DNA from 2 places in the Brevibacillus agri genome. Region 1 is predicted to be linked to the other one. Evidence: riboswitches for the same ligand, from Rfam matches in the RefSeq annotation. Region 1 holds a riboswitch; the other holds the start of a gene.
The links. Region 1 has a riboswitch for S-adenosylmethionine ahead of BA6348_RS04475 (BMP family lipoprotein). Riboswitches for the same ligand answer to the same signal wherever they lie in the genome.

Region 1 (7,368 bases):
AAAATGCCGCGCTCGTTCGTTTTGATTTCGTAGCTTCCTTGCATTTGGGTATTTCCCGGTACTTGTACCCGTTGCTGTTCGTGAATCAATCCTTGGACCGTTTGCAAAATGGCGCGGTTGATGTCTTTTTCTGCTTGCTGATTGGCTAGCCCCGCCAGTTGCGGGTAATAAATCGTGGTATTCGGACGTTGGATCGTCCGCGTCAGCACGGTGGCTGGCAAAAGATTGCGTTGTTCTTCCACGGTTCTTAGTTCCTTTCCAGATGTCTTAAAATAAGGGGTATGATAGTAGCCTATTCGTCACTGGTTTTGGCTGTTCTCACTTTTTTCACAAATTAGTCAATCTGAGCGCGATATAATGGAAAAAGAATCCGATACATAAGTAGCAGGGAAAAGGGGGGCAACTATGATTCAATTGGTTCGCAACACATTAACGGACAAAGAAGGCTTTATGATTTTTATCCTATGGAACCATCTGTGGATGGCGGGACTCATTGCCTATCAAGTCGACGCTAATTTCTGGAAAGTGACGTCCCTCGGATTGCTGGTCACCCTTATTGTTTCGCCTTTTTACTTCATCAAAAGAGACAGCCATGTCATTCGTTATCTGGTAGCGATCGGACTTATGTTTTACGCGATTTCGTTCGATCATTTCACGACGTATCCAGAAGTTACGTTTCTCGCTTTTGTGGTCATGGGTTTTCTCGCGGCTTACCTGGATTGGAAGCTCGTAGTGACAGCCGGAATTGCGCAAATCATCGTGACGCTGGTCGGATTTTACACAGGATCGTACGAGATTTTCAGCGGCGATTTCACCGAGCTGAATCTGGTGCTACGCATCATGGCGATTCTGATGATGATGGGAGCGGTGACGTACCTCTGTCTGGCGGGACAAGCGTCCTTGCAGAAGGCAAACATCGCCCGCCAGGAAGCGGAAGAAAAAGAGCGTCGCCTGGGAGAGATGCTCGTCCATATCCAACAGATGACCGAGCAGATCGACCGTACGACAGAGCACGTACACGAGCATGCCGAAGGAACGAAACGCAATACGGATGAAATGATGATCGCCTTCAAGGAAGTGGCGACGGGCATGGAGTCGCAGGCGAACTCGACAGTGAAGATCGAGGAAGAGGTGCAGTCGATCGACCAGGAGATCGTGGCGGTCACCACGCAGACGAACGCGATGAAGAGCGAGTCCGACCAGAACAACCGCCGCCTGAAAGAAAGCGTCGACATGATGAAAGAGCTGTCGCAGCAAATGGAACAGATCGTTTCTGCCGTCAACGTGGCAGCGTCGACGATTCACCAGCTCAACCGCCAGGCCAATCGGGTCGAGGAAATCGTAGGAGCCATCAACCAGATTGCGACGCAAACGAACCTGCTTGCGCTAAACGCCGCCATCGAGTCGGCGCGTGCAGGCGAGCACGGCCGCGGCTTCGCCGTGGTGGCAGACGAGGTGCGCAAGCTGGCGGAGCAGAGCGCAACCGCTACACAGGAAATTACCGAGATTCTCAAATCGCTCCATCAGGAAAGCGAGAACGCTGTACAGCAGATCAGCAATGGGGAAGCTTCGGTGGCAAAAGGCCAGGAGCTGGCTGTGAAAACAGTGGCGTCGATCGAGGCGGTGCGCTCCGGCATGATGGCCTTCCTGCAGGCAGCGGAGCAGGTCGGCTCCAGCATGAACCGGGTAAAAATGCGCTCGGGCGAAGTGGCGATGGAAATGTCGACCATTACCGCTGTCACCGAGCAGTCGGTCGCCAATCTGGAGGAGCTTTTCGCCACAGCGGAAAACCAGCATCAAAAGGTGCGGGAAATTACCGAAGAGCTGGGGGAACTGAACAATCTGTCGCATCGGCTGCAGGAAACGTTTCACAGACAATAGGCGCCAAAGTGTAAAATTGGCGAGAACAGTCTGAAAAAACAATTGCTTTTTCAGTTTGTTCTGCTAGAATGAATGCATTGTAACTTGATAGTTTTTATCTCCTTATCGAGAGCGGCGGAGGGACTGGCCCGATGAAGCCCGGCAACCACTGGACATGCGTGACATGGACAGAAAGGTGCCAATTCCTGCAAAACCTGTACCGGGGTTTTGACAGATGAGGAAGAGGACGGCTTCGGACGCAAACTCTTCCTTCGGGAAGAGTTTTTTTGTTGTCAGGAGGGGTAATACACGAACGATAAAATATTTTTATTGCAAAATATTCGTGTTTAGTATTGATTTTTTCGGAAAAAAGCCGTACATTACGTAGTAGGATACAGAAAAAACGTAGAACGTTCGGATGGGAGCGGAAGACACCATGAAGAAGTTGTTGTTAGCATTCACCACTTTTGCTGTTTTGGCTGCGGGCTGTTCGGCTGGCGGAAATGCGCCTGCTGACAAGCCAAAGGAAGAAGCGGCAGGGCAAGAAGGCGCGGCGAAGAAGCGCATTGCGCTGATTTTGCCGGAAAAAATCGGGGTAAACCCGTTCTTCCAGCAAATGGACGAAGGCGCGAAAAAAGCAGGACAGGAATTTGGCGCAGAAGTAAAAAGCATCGAGTCTACTGACCACGGCGCCATCGAAGAAAATTTGCGCGTTGCGGTAGCGGAAAACTACGATCTGATTATCACTTCTTCTTTTGAAGCGGAAGACGCGCTGAAAAAAGTGGCAGCCGAAAATCCTGACCGCAACTTCGCGATTATTGATACCGTAGTAGATTTGCCAAACGTGCGCAGCGTTACCTTCCGCGAGCAGGAAGCGGCTTACCTGATGGGCGCTGCGGCAGGTCTTGCCACGAAGACAAACAAGGTCGGCATGGTTGTCGCCATGGATATTCCGCTGTTGAAAAAATGGACAGGCGGCTTCCAGGAAGGCTTGAAAGCAACCAATCCAAACGCGGAGTTCCTGGTGAACTACGTAGGAAGCTTCTCTGACCCGGCAAAAGCGAAGGAGCTGGCGCTGCTGCAAGCATCCAAAGGCGCCGACTTCATCAACGGAGCGGCAGCAGTAGGCGACCTCGGCGTGTTCGAGGCCGCGAAGGAAAAAGGCTTCTATACATCGGGACAGGACGTTGACCGCACCACGATCGACCCTGAGCACATCGTGTTGTCCCAGCTCAAAGGGACAGATGCCGCTGCGTATGAAACCGTGAAGTCGTTCGTAGAAGGCTCGTTCAAGCCGGGCGTCGTCACTTACGGCTTGAAAGAAAAAGGCGTAGGCGTAACGTATGTGACGCACGAGAGCCAGACGCCTCTGAACGCTTTTATTGGCCAGGAAGTCGTGGACAAAGTAAAAGCGATCAGCGAGGAGATCATCGCTGGTACCCGCAAAGTGCCAGACTCGTTTTAACAGCTAGCGCACAGTGCATGATTGTGACCGACTACAACTGTGTAGTCGGTCTTCCTTATATGCAAGGCAAGGAGCAGAGGCAAGGAAGAGAAAGGCTAGGCGCAAAGAAGGAGGAGCAAGGATGACCGATCGTTTGGAAATGCGGGCCATGACCAAGAAATACGGAGATTTTATTGCAAACGACAAGGTCTCGTTTTCGCTTGCTGCGGGAGAAGTCCACGCCATCGTCGGGGAAAACGGCGCGGGCAAGACGACGCTGATGAGGATGCTGTACGGCATGGAGCAGCCTACGTCCGGCGAGATCGTGCTAGGCGGCAAGCCTGTCGCTTTTCGCGGGCCGCAGGACGCCATTCGCAGCGGGATCGGGATGGTGCACCAGCACTTCATGCTGTTTGGCGAGTTTAGCGTGGCGGAAAATATCGTGATCGGCTACGAGCCGCAGCAGGCCGGATTTTTCCGCCGGAAGGACGCCGTGGAAAAGGTCCGCGCACTAAGCGAGCAGTACCGGATTCCGATAGATGCACAGGCTAGAGTGTCCAACTGCTCCATCGGCGAGCAGCAGCGTGTGGAAATTCTCAAGGTGCTGTACCAGGGAGCGGACATCATCGTGCTGGACGAGCCGACTGCCGTGCTGACGCCGCTTGAAGTTCGCGAGCTGTTGCAGACGATCCGCAATCTGGCGGAGAGCGGGAAGAGCGTCATTTTGATTACGCACAAGCTGCAGGAAGTGATGGAGGTCGCAGATCGGATCACGGTGTTGCGCGGCGGCAAGGTGACGGGCACGGTAGCGCGCGACGAGACGAATGTGGACGATCTGGCCCGGCTGATGGTCGGACGCGAGCTGCGGGAGCTGAGCGAGCGCGTCGATCTGGAGCGGGGGCCGCTTTTGCAGGTGGAGAACTTGACGGTTCGGGAAAAACAGACGCTGCTCGACCGGGTCAGCTTTACCGTGCATCACGGGGAAATCGTCGGCATCGCGGGCGTATCGGGCAACGGCCAATCCGAGCTGCTGCAAGCGATCAGCGGCTTGCGGACGGTACAGGAGGGAACGATTCGGCTGGGCGGCAAGGACGTTACCAACCAGACTGTCGCGACGATTCGCGAGGCGGGCTTGGCGCACATCCCGGAAGATCGCTACTTGTGGGGGACGGCCAAGCTGGAGAGCGTCGAGGAAAACGCGCTGATGGGCTACCAGCGAAAGCCTGCGTTCAATCGGCGCGGCGTCGTGTTGCGCGAAGCTTTTCGCCAGGTCGTCAGAGGCTGGGTAGAAAAGTTCGCGATCAAGACAGGCTCCAGACAGCTTCAGGAGCTGGCCGGGAATTTGTCGGGCGGAAATCTGCAAAAGCTGATCGTGGCGCGCGAGCTGGGACATGAGACTCCGTTTTTGATCGCGGCAGAGCCGACCCGGGGTGTTGATATTGGCGCGATGGAGTACATCCATCAGGCGCTGATCGACAAGCGCAACGCAGGCGACGGGATTTTGCTGGTCTCGTCCGAGCTGTCGGAAATTTTGGCGCTGTCAGACCGGATTTTGGTGATGTACAAAGGGCGGATCGCCGGAGAGCTTTCGCGCAAAGAGGCAACCGAGGAAAAAATCAGCGTGTTAATGGCGGGAGGAAGCGTTCATGGCAGCAATCAAAGAGCTGGGTAAATCACTGGTTCAGCCGCTTTTGGCGGTTGTCATCGGGCTGTTGATCGGGGCGCTCGTCATCGCTTCGGTAGGGGAATCTATCCTGGGCACGTATCAGGAAATGTGGAAAGGGGCCTTCGGCAGCTTCTACTTCTTCACCTCTACCTTGGCGAGAGCGACGCCGATCATGCTGATCGCCTTGGGGCTGTCGCTTGCTTTTCGGGCGGGAGTGTTCAACCTGGGGGCAGAAGGACAGATGGTGCTCGGGGCGATCAGTGCTACGCTCGTGGCGATCTATTTGCCCGCACCGGGAGTCGTGAAGCTGGTGGCGGCGATTTTCACGGGGATGGCGGCAGGCGGTTTGTGGGCGCTGCTGCCGGGCTTTATGGAGGCGAGATTCCGCATACCGCTGCTCATCTCCACCTTGCTGTTCAACTATATCGCCGTTCTGTTCGCAAGCTACCTCGTAACCGAGCCGTTTCGCGACCGCAGCGGTTCGGCGGCGCTGGCGCAGACGGTCATGCTCGATAAAAGCGTCTGGTTGCCCAAGTTGTTTGCGGGGATGAGTGTGCACGCGGGCTTTTTGTTTGCCATCGTCGGTGCCGCGATCCTGTTTTGGGTGATTCGCTTTACGCCGTTTGGCTATGAAGTGAAAATGCTCGGACAAAACCCGCTGTTTGCCCAGTACGGGGGGATCAACGGCATTCGCGTCATGCTGACGGGCATGTTTGCGAGCGGCGGATTGGCCGGCCTGGCAGGAACGGTCGAGGTGCTGGGGGCGCACTATCGTTTTGTCGACGGCGCTTTGACGGTGCCGAACTTCGCCTGGACAGGGCTGATGGCAACGCTTTTGGCGAACTCCCATCCGGTGGGTGTCGTGTTTACCTCGATTCTGCTGGCTGCGTTCCAGACGGGAGCGATGGGCGTGGAGCGCAACACAGAGGTACCGCTGGAGCTGGCCAGTGTGATTTCAGCCGTGCTGATCCTGTTTATCTCGGCTAAATTCAGCTACGACTGGTGGAAAAAGCGGAAAGCAAAAGGGGGAGAATCTCATGGAACTGCTTGATTGGTCCCTCGTCAGTTCTACCATTCGGATGGTGACGCCGATTTTGCTCGCGGCATTGGGGGGAGCGCTGTGCGCGCGGGTTGGCATTTTTAATGTAGGGCTGGAAGGCATGGTGCTCGTTGGCGCCTTTTCCGCCATCGTCGGCAATCACTTTACCGGGAATCTGTTCCTCGCGATCTTGATCGCGGCGCTGACGAGCGTTCTTTTTTCCCTGCTGTTTGCCTATATGACGATCAAGCTGAAAGCAAACGAGATCGTCGTCGGGGTGGCGATCAATTTCCTCGCGCTCGGTTTGACGACGTTTGCGTTGCGGGCGATTTTTGGCGTCAAGGGAGCTTTTTACGATAAAGACATGGCAGGCTTGCCGAAGTGGGACATTCCGGGGCTACAGCACATTCCCGTCGTGGGCGAGGTCGTATCGGGGCATTCGCCGCTCGTCTACCTCGCGTTTGTGGCCGCGATTGCGCTCTATTTGTTCTTTTACAAGACGGTTACCGGCTTCCGGGTTCTCGCCGTCGGTTCCAATCCGGTGGCTGCCCGCAGCCTTGGGTTGAAGGTAGCAGGCTTGCAGGTGCTCGCGATCGTCATGTGCGGCGCTTTGTGCGGGATTGCCGGAGCGCAGCTTTCTTTGGGGCAAGTGACGATGTTTTCGGAAGGGATGACCGCGGGTCGCGGCTTTATCGCCCTGGTCGCGATGATGATGGGGCAGTCTCACCCGCTGGGAATTTTGGCGTCGAGCTTCCTGTTCGGCTTGATGGATGCGCTGAGCATTCGTCTGCAAGGCTTCTCGCTTCCGACGCAGTTTACTTCGATGCTGCCGTATTTGCTCACGGTGGTGGCGATGTTCTTCCTGAAGGATCGGATGAAAGGCGCCAGCCATAATCAGCAGAGCACCCGGTAACAAAAGAGGGTGCAGTCAGCAAAGACCAAGGGGGTACGCAACATGAACAAGGCAGATCGGATCAAACGGATGAAGGTGCCGGCGGTCGACCCGGCATTGGCCAAACGGCTTCCGCCAGGACAAGTATTGACAGAGCGCTTTCCTATTTTGCACGAGGGCGAAGTGCCCACCTACGACATGAAGGACTGGACGCTGCGCGTGTTTGGCGAGGTCGACCGGGAAGTTACGCTCAACTACGAACAGCTCATGGCGCTGCCGCAGGTGACGGTGAAAAGCGACATTCACTGCGTGACGCGCTGGTCGCGGTTTGACAATGCATTTACAGGCGTGCGCTTCCGTGATTTTTTGCAGGCAATCGGTGTCGTGCCCGCCGCGTCCTACGTCATGCTGCACGGCGATCACGATTACACGGCGAATGTGCCGCTGGCCGACCTGATGCGCGACGA
Region 2 (7,368 bases), 850 kb from region 1:
AAGTCTCTTTGCTCGGCTTCGGCGCCCAGCGAATTGTGGACGAGCACGATTGCACCGAGGAGCAGGCAATCGCCATCATTCGGCGCGCCGTAGAAGCAGGAGTCAATTACTTTGATACAGCCCCTACATACAGCGCTGGACAGTCGGAGACACGGGTAGGACTGGGGCTTGCAGGCTTGCGCGACCGCGTGTGGATCGCGACGAAGACGGGAGGACGCACGCGCGACCTGGCCCTGAAAGATTTGGAGGGCAGCTTGAAGCGGCTGCAGACCGATTACGTCGACGAGTGGCGGATGCACAACATCATGCAGCCGCACGATCTGGAGGCGATTTTTGCAAAAGGAGGCGCGCTGGAAGCGATGCTGGAAGCGCGAGAGCAAGGCTTGATCCGCAAAATCAGCATCAGCGGGCACACAGACCCGCGCCTGCTGGCAGAAGCGATTCGCCGCTTTCCTTTTGACAGCGCCCTCGTCGCTTTGTCTGCTCTCGATCATTTCATCTACAGCTTTGCGCACGATTTCGTTCCGCAAGCGGTGGAAAAAGGCGTCGCGGTCATCGGCATGAAAGTGATGGGGCTGGGCAAGCTGGCTCCGTGGACAGAGCAAGCGCTGCGCTATACGTGGAGTCTCCCCGTTTCGACGGCGATCCTCGGCGTGAGCAGAATGGACGAGCTGGAAGCGGACTTGGCCGCGGCCAACGCCTTCGTGCCGATGACGGACATCGAACGCGTGGAGCTGTTTCAACAGATCATGCCGCTGGTGCGCCCGGACGTGCTGCGCTGGAAGGCGCGCGAATGGATGGCTGGCGAATGGTATCAGTTGCCGGAGCTGTCTTTTTGACAAAAGCGAAAGTCTCTTCTGATTTTCTGGAAGGGGCTTTCTTTTTGTTTTTTAGAGCATGGCTGGAAACAAGCTGGTGGTCATAACCGGAGCTACGCGAGGATTGGGCAGGTCGATGGCAGAGCGATTTCACGAAGCAGGCTGGAGCGTGGCAGGCTGTGGCCGTTCGGCCGTGGCGCTCGATCCGGGCGGCAGTATTGACACCTCCATGCTGCGTTCCTGCTCGCCGCAGGAAGTGGCAATGACCCCGGCCAGCGAGGTGCCGATGGCCATTCCCAGGTTGTTCGCGACATATACGATGTTGAACAGCTCTCGGCGCTGCTCTTTCCAGCGAAAGCCGATGAACGCCTGAATCGCCGGGAACGACAGGTTGAAGGTAAAGCCAAGCCCGGTCATCAGCGCGATGTAAACAGGCCAGCTATTCGTGAGCGGAATCGACAACTGGATGAGTCCTTGAACCAGCAAGGCCCCGACGATCAGCCGTTTGGCGCCCAGGCAGTGAAAAAGCGTCCCGCCGACGAACTGCCTCACAATTCCTGCCAGCGATTAAACCATCAGCACAAAGCCTGCCTCGGTCATGGAGCGTTGCAAAATCGTATGTACGTACAAAGTGGTAAGCGGCCACATGAAAGCGCTGCCGGAAGAGTTGATGAAGCTCGCAACCAGGAAGAACAGGGCTTCTCGCGGATACCGCTGCAAAAAGGAAGTGGGAGAAATCACGGCCGGTCACCCCTTTGGGATTGTGTTGCTTGTAGTATAACGAATATTTTAAACATTGCAAACATAAAAATATAAAAAGTGAAAAGCACCCAAATAAAGGCTGCTCCACATCCTATAGATTCGAGTATACTAAACAAGTGGTGAGATGAGTTCATGTGATACAGAGAATAAAAGGTGGAGTAGTTCTTTATGCGAATGTGGAAACGGGTGTTGCTCCTGATGTTTGTCGCGATTGCCGCGACAGCAGGTTATTACGGATACTCTTTTTATCAGTTTGCTCACAATATTCAAGAGCCGAATGTCATTCGGCCAGCCCCGCCGGATGGCGGTGCCGCGACGAAAGCGGCGGAGATTCCGGAATGGGATGGCGAAGAGCGGGTGAACATCCTGTTGATGGGTGTGGACCGCAGGGGAATGAAAAATAACGGACTCCCCCGTTCGGACTCGATGATGCTCGTCAGTATCGACCCGGCCTCCAAGCGCTACGACGTATTTTCCATTTTGCGCGACACGTACGTAGACATTCCGGGGAACGGCAGCTCGCGCATCAACTCGGCGATCGTGGAGGGCGGACCGGAACTGGCGATGAAGACCGTCAGCCAGTTTACAGGGCTTCCGGTGGACCGCTACGTCATCACCGACTTTGAAGGCTTCAAGGCTTTGATTGACTCTGTCGGTGGTGTCGAGATTGATGTGGAAAAAAATATGTACTATCACGACCCGACCGATAAAGGCATCTACGACATCAATTTGAAAAAGGGACTGCAGCAACTGGATGGCAACAAGGCTCTGCAATACGTTCGTTTTCGCCATGACGCCACATCGGACTACACGCGCACAGAGCGTCAGCGCAAGCTGCTGACGGCTGTGGTGAGCCAGATGAAGAGCGGCACGACCTTGATTCAATTGCCGTCCATCCTGAAAGAAGTGACGCCGTATATCCAGACGAATATCAGTTCCATGGATATGCTGAGGCTGTCTGCGCTTGGGCTGAAATTAAACACCGCGGAGCCAGGCAACTACCAATTGCCGCCAATGGGGATGTTCCGCGAATCCCATCGGGCAGGCGCGGTGCTCATTCCGGATGTCGACCAGATCCAGTCTTTTATCAAGGAAAAGCTGGAACCGCCAGCAGAAGAAGCGGTTTCGCAAACGAATAGCACGACCGATAGCAACGAAAACAGCACGCCAAATTGAGCGTGCTGTTTTTTTGTGTTTTCGGGCAGACTAACCATGATTTGCTATGTATGGGGGTGAGGGGAATGGACCAGGAGATTGCGCGTAAATGGTTTTCCCATACAGGGGACTTGCGAACGGAACATATCGACGAGCCGGACGGCCGCATGCGGCTGTATTTTTTGACCAGCATGGCGGATGCCAAGTCGTTTACAGCGAGCTCATCCCGAAGCTGAGAGAAATTTGTCTGGCTGAGGCAAGCATAGGGGAAGTGGAGCGGCAGCTCGGGGGAGCCGGGAGCAATCGGGTCTATCACACCCAGGAGGCGATTCAGCGCCTGCTCGAAGGCTATCGCCCAAGGAAGCGTTTCTCATCAAGCTCGTGCACGGGAAATTCCGGATTGGCAGCTACGACACGTCCGTCCCGGCGCAAATTTTCGGGAAGACCGACAAGAACCGCGGCAATCCCAAGGATATGGTGCACCTTGCTTTTGACACGATTTCCAGCAACGCCCGAATCAAGCTGGAGCAAGTATCGCCGCCGGTGTTCGATATTCGCATACGCTTGAAGGCGAGAATCCTTGAGAAAGCGACGTTTCATTTTCACGTCAATGCCACCATCATTCGCAACGGAGTAATGGATTAAAAAAGTTTTTCCTGTGATTGCTATTGACGGGATATTTTCAAAAAGGATATAATCCGGTTTGTATCATGAAAATATGAAAAACGAACATAATATACGTGGAAATCTTTCTTATCAAGAGAGGCGGAGGGACAGGCCCGATGAAGCCCGGCAACCGGTTCATTTTTTGAAATGGACGTCGCGGTGCCAATTCCTACAAGATTGGTTGGATCTTGATAGATGAGAAGGGTGGATGCGAACGTATACATGCGTTGCAGCCCCTTTTTCGTTTATGAAAAAGGGGTTTTTACGTTTTTCACAAGGATTTTGCTGGGAGGTGGATGCGTTGATTCAATTGAAAAATTTGCATAAAAGCTATCAAGTGCAGGGCAAGACGATTCCGGCGTTGCTCGGGATTGATCTTTCTATAGATAAAGGGGAAATTTACGGGATTATCGGCCATTCCGGGGCGGGGAAAAGTACCTTGATCCGCTGCATCAACCTGCTGGAGCGCCCTACGTCGGGACAAGTCATCGTCGATGGGGTCGACCTGACCAAGCTCGACGATGTCAAGCTGCAGGAAAAGCGCCGCGAGATCGGGATGATTTTCCAGCACTTCAACCTGCTGTCCTCGTCCACCGTCGGGGAAAATGTCGCGTTTCCGCTCAAGCTGGCCAAGCGTCCGAAGGCGGAGATTCAGAAAAAAGTGGACGATCTGCTCAAGCTGGTAGGGCTGGAAGCGCACCGGGACAAATACCCGTCCCAGTTGTCCGGCGGCCAGAAGCAGCGCGTCGGCATCGCGCGGGCGCTGGCAAACGATCCGAAAGTGCTGCTGTGTGACGAAGCGACCTCGGCGCTCGATCCGCAGACGACCAACTCGATTTTGGCGCTGCTTTTGGACATCAACCGCAAGCTGGGATTGACCATCGTGCTGATTACGCACGAGATGCACGTCATCCGCTCCATTTGCGACCGCGTAGGCGTGATCGACGGCGGAAAAATCGTCGAGTCGGGCGAGGTGCTGGACGTGTTTCTCAAGCCGCAGCATCCGACTACGCAGGAATTTGTCGAGCAGGTGGCAGATTCCACCGAGCTGCGCGAAGCTGTCGCGCACGAAAAAGCAGCGGGGAACCGCACGATTGCGCGCGTCACCTTCCTGGGAGAAAAGACGTACCAGCCGATTTTGTTCCAGACGATGCAGGAGACAGGCACAGTATTCAGCATTTTGCAGGGAACGATTTCCCGCATGAAGGATACGCCGTACGGCCAACTGGTCGTCGAACTGGAAGGCGATGTCCGTCAAAACGAAAAAACCATCGAGACGTTGCGTCAGCGTGGTTTGGAAGTAGAGGTGATATAGATGGACTGGACAATGGAAAATGTGGATTGGTCGGAGATCGCTGAGGGTACACTAGACACACTGACGATGCTGGGTTTCTCCACGTTGTTTACGATCCTGATCGGCTTGCCGCTGGGAATCATTTTATTCCTTACTTCACGTGGACAGTTGCTGCAAAACAAGGCGTTTTACTCGGTTGCTTCATTCATCGTCAACGTATTGCGTTCCGTGCCGTTCATCATTCTGATGATCTTGCTGATTCCGGTCACGAAACTGATCGTCGGCACTTCGCTCGGCGTACTCGGAGCGATTCCGCCGCTCGTGATCGGGGCCGCCCCGTTTTTTGCGCGGCTGGTGGAAACCTCTCTGCGCGAGGTAGATCGCGGAGTCATTGAGGCCGCCCAGTCGATGGGGGCGTCCAATTGGCAAATCATCTGGAACGTCCTGCTGCCAGAGTCTCGTCCGGGACTGGTGGCCGGAATTACGATTACGACCGTTGCGCTCGTGTCCTACACGGCCATGTCCGGGGTAATCGGCGGCGGCGGTCTGGGCGACTTGGCTATCCGTTACGGTTATCAGCGCTTCCAGACCGATGTCATGATTGTCACTGTCGTCATTTTGCTCGTGTTGGTGCAGATCTTACAGTCGCTGGGTGATCGCCTGGTATTGCGTTTCAGCCGCAAGTAAGGTCTTTCCCATAGAAGTTTGCAAGTACAAAGATCAAAAAAAGTAGGGGGAAATCATTTATGAAAAAGCTAGTCGTATCTGTACTTTCTACCGTATTGGCATTTTCTTTGGCAGCGTGCGGAGGCAAAACGGAGACTGCTCCAGCTCCAGCCGAAGGCGGCGCACAAGGCGGACAACAAGAAGTGACATTGAAAGTAGGCGCTTCTCCGGTTCCACACGCAGCAATCCTGAAGCACATCGCACCAAAACTGAAAGAACAAGGCGTAAACCTGGAAGTACAAGAGTTCACCGACTACGTACAACCAAACGTACAGCTCAACGAAAAACAACTCGACGCAAACTTCTTCCAGCACAAGCCTTACCTGGAAGACTTCAATAAAGGACAAAACATGGATCTGCAACCTGTAGTTGCGGTTCACATCGAGCCATTTGGCGCTTACAGCAAAAAAGTGAAATCGGTTGACGAACTGGCGGAAGGCGCAACTATCGCGCTGCCAAACGACCCGACCAATAGCGGCCGCGCCCTCGCTCTCCTGGAGAAAAACGGCGTCATCAAGCTCAAAGAAGGCGCTGGCATCAGCGGAACTGTGAAAGACATTGTGGAAAACAAGAAAAACCTGAAGTTCAAAGAGGTTGAAGCAGCGATGCTGCCGCGCGTTCTGGAAGAAGTGGACCTGGCGCTGATTAACACCAACTACGCGCTCGAAGCGAAGCTCGTGCCAACCAAAGACGCTCTGTTCATCGAAGACAAGGAATCTCCATATGCGAACTTCCTGGTAGCTCGTCCTGACAACAAAGACTCCGAAGCCATCCAAAAGCTGGCGAAGGAATTGAACTCCCCTGAAGTGAAAAAATTCATTGAAGACGAATACAAAGGTTCCATCATCCCGGCATTCTAAGGAAAAGTAATTGATGGATCAACAAATAAACCCAATTGGCCCTTTAAGGCTGTTGGGTTTATTTCTGTTTACAAAAGAATAAATATTCATAAAATTTAATTAAATATCACCGAACCCCATTTTCAAGAAATCTGTCGTCGAGTATATTGTGGTGGCGATAGAAAAAATTTGATAAGGGGGAAAATTCTGATGAAGGGAACATTCAAAATGTTTGTCGGCCTGACATTGGTGGTCGGAAGTCTTTTGGCAGGCTGTGGAGGCAGTCCGACTTCGACTGCACCTGCTGCTGCTCCTGCGGGTGAGGCTTCGTCTGGCGCGCCTGCCAGCACAAAGCCGCAAGTGTTTCGGGCCAATCTGACCAGCGAGCCATCGACGGCAGACCCTGGGCTCGCCAAGGACACTACCTCAGGGGCGATCGTCCGTGCCACTTTTGACGGCTTGACCAGGCTGGACAAAGACGCGAAGCCGATGAACTCGGTTGCGTCTGATGTGAAAATATCCGACGACAAACGGGTGTACACGTTCACGATTCGCGACTCCAAGTGGAGCAACGGCGATCCGGTGACGGCGCACGACTTTGAATTTGCCTGGAAACGCGTCCTCGATCCAAAGCTGGGAGCCGAGTATGCGTATCAGCTCTACTACATCAAAAATGCGGAAAAAGTACACACAGGCAAGGCGCAAGCAGACGAGCTGGGGGTAAAAGCTCTGGATGACAAGACGCTGGAAGTAACATTGGAAAACCCGACACCGTTCTTCCTGGAACTGACGGCATTTTACACGTATTATCCTGTAGACAAAAAGGTCGTAGAGGCCAATCCGAACTGGGCGAATGAAGCAGCAACACACGTGAGCAACGGGCCATTCAAGATGACGGGCTGGGAGCACAAGAGCAAGATCGTTTTGGAGAAGAACGAAAACTATTGGGACAAAGACGCTGTCAAGCTGGACCGGATCGAGTTTGCCATGATTGAGGATGATAACACAGCGCTGTCCATGTTTGAAAACGGCGAGCTGGACTGGGCGGGTCAACCGCTTGGCGGCCTGCCAACCGATGCGATTCCGTCCCTGAAAGAAGCAGGCAAAC

Region 2: another riboswitch for S-adenosylmethionine. It lies ahead of BA6348_RS00180 (methionine ABC transporter ATP-binding protein); the one in region 1 lies ahead of BA6348_RS04475 (BMP family lipoprotein).

The regions. Positions count from the first base shown of each region.
Region 1 covers NZ_CP026363.1:880,236-887,603, forward strand. The annotation lists gene BA6348_RS04465 (DUF3298 and DUF4163 domain-containing protein) at 1-242, opposite strand, end outside; gene BA6348_RS04470 (methyl-accepting chemotaxis protein) at 406-1,881, shown strand; SAM riboswitch class I at 1,981-2,102, shown strand; gene BA6348_RS04475 (BMP family lipoprotein) at 2,297-3,325, shown strand; gene BA6348_RS04480 (ABC transporter ATP-binding protein) at 3,447-4,976, shown strand; gene BA6348_RS04485 (ABC transporter permease) at 4,951-6,021, shown strand; gene BA6348_RS04490 (ABC transporter permease) at 6,008-6,922, shown strand; gene BA6348_RS04495 (sulfite oxidase-like oxidoreductase) at 6,965-7,368, shown strand, end outside.
Region 2 covers NZ_CP026363.1:32,245-39,612, reverse strand. The annotation lists gene BA6348_RS00205 (aldo/keto reductase) at 1-839, shown strand, start outside; partial or broken gene BA6348_RS27905 (hypothetical protein) at 898-966, shown strand; gene BA6348_RS27065 (MFS transporter) at 969-1,370, opposite strand; gene BA6348_RS27060 (hypothetical protein) at 1,386-1,559, opposite strand; gene BA6348_RS00190 (LCP family protein) at 1,749-2,756, shown strand; gene BA6348_RS26460 (hypothetical protein) at 2,822-2,971, shown strand; gene BA6348_RS00185 (hypothetical protein) at 3,117-3,380, shown strand; SAM riboswitch class I at 3,486-3,603, shown strand; gene BA6348_RS00180 (methionine ABC transporter ATP-binding protein) at 3,703-4,716, shown strand; gene BA6348_RS00175 (methionine ABC transporter permease) at 4,717-5,382, shown strand; gene BA6348_RS00170 (MetQ/NlpA family ABC transporter substrate-binding protein) at 5,442-6,281, shown strand; gene BA6348_RS00165 (peptide ABC transporter substrate-binding protein) at 6,471-7,368, shown strand, end outside.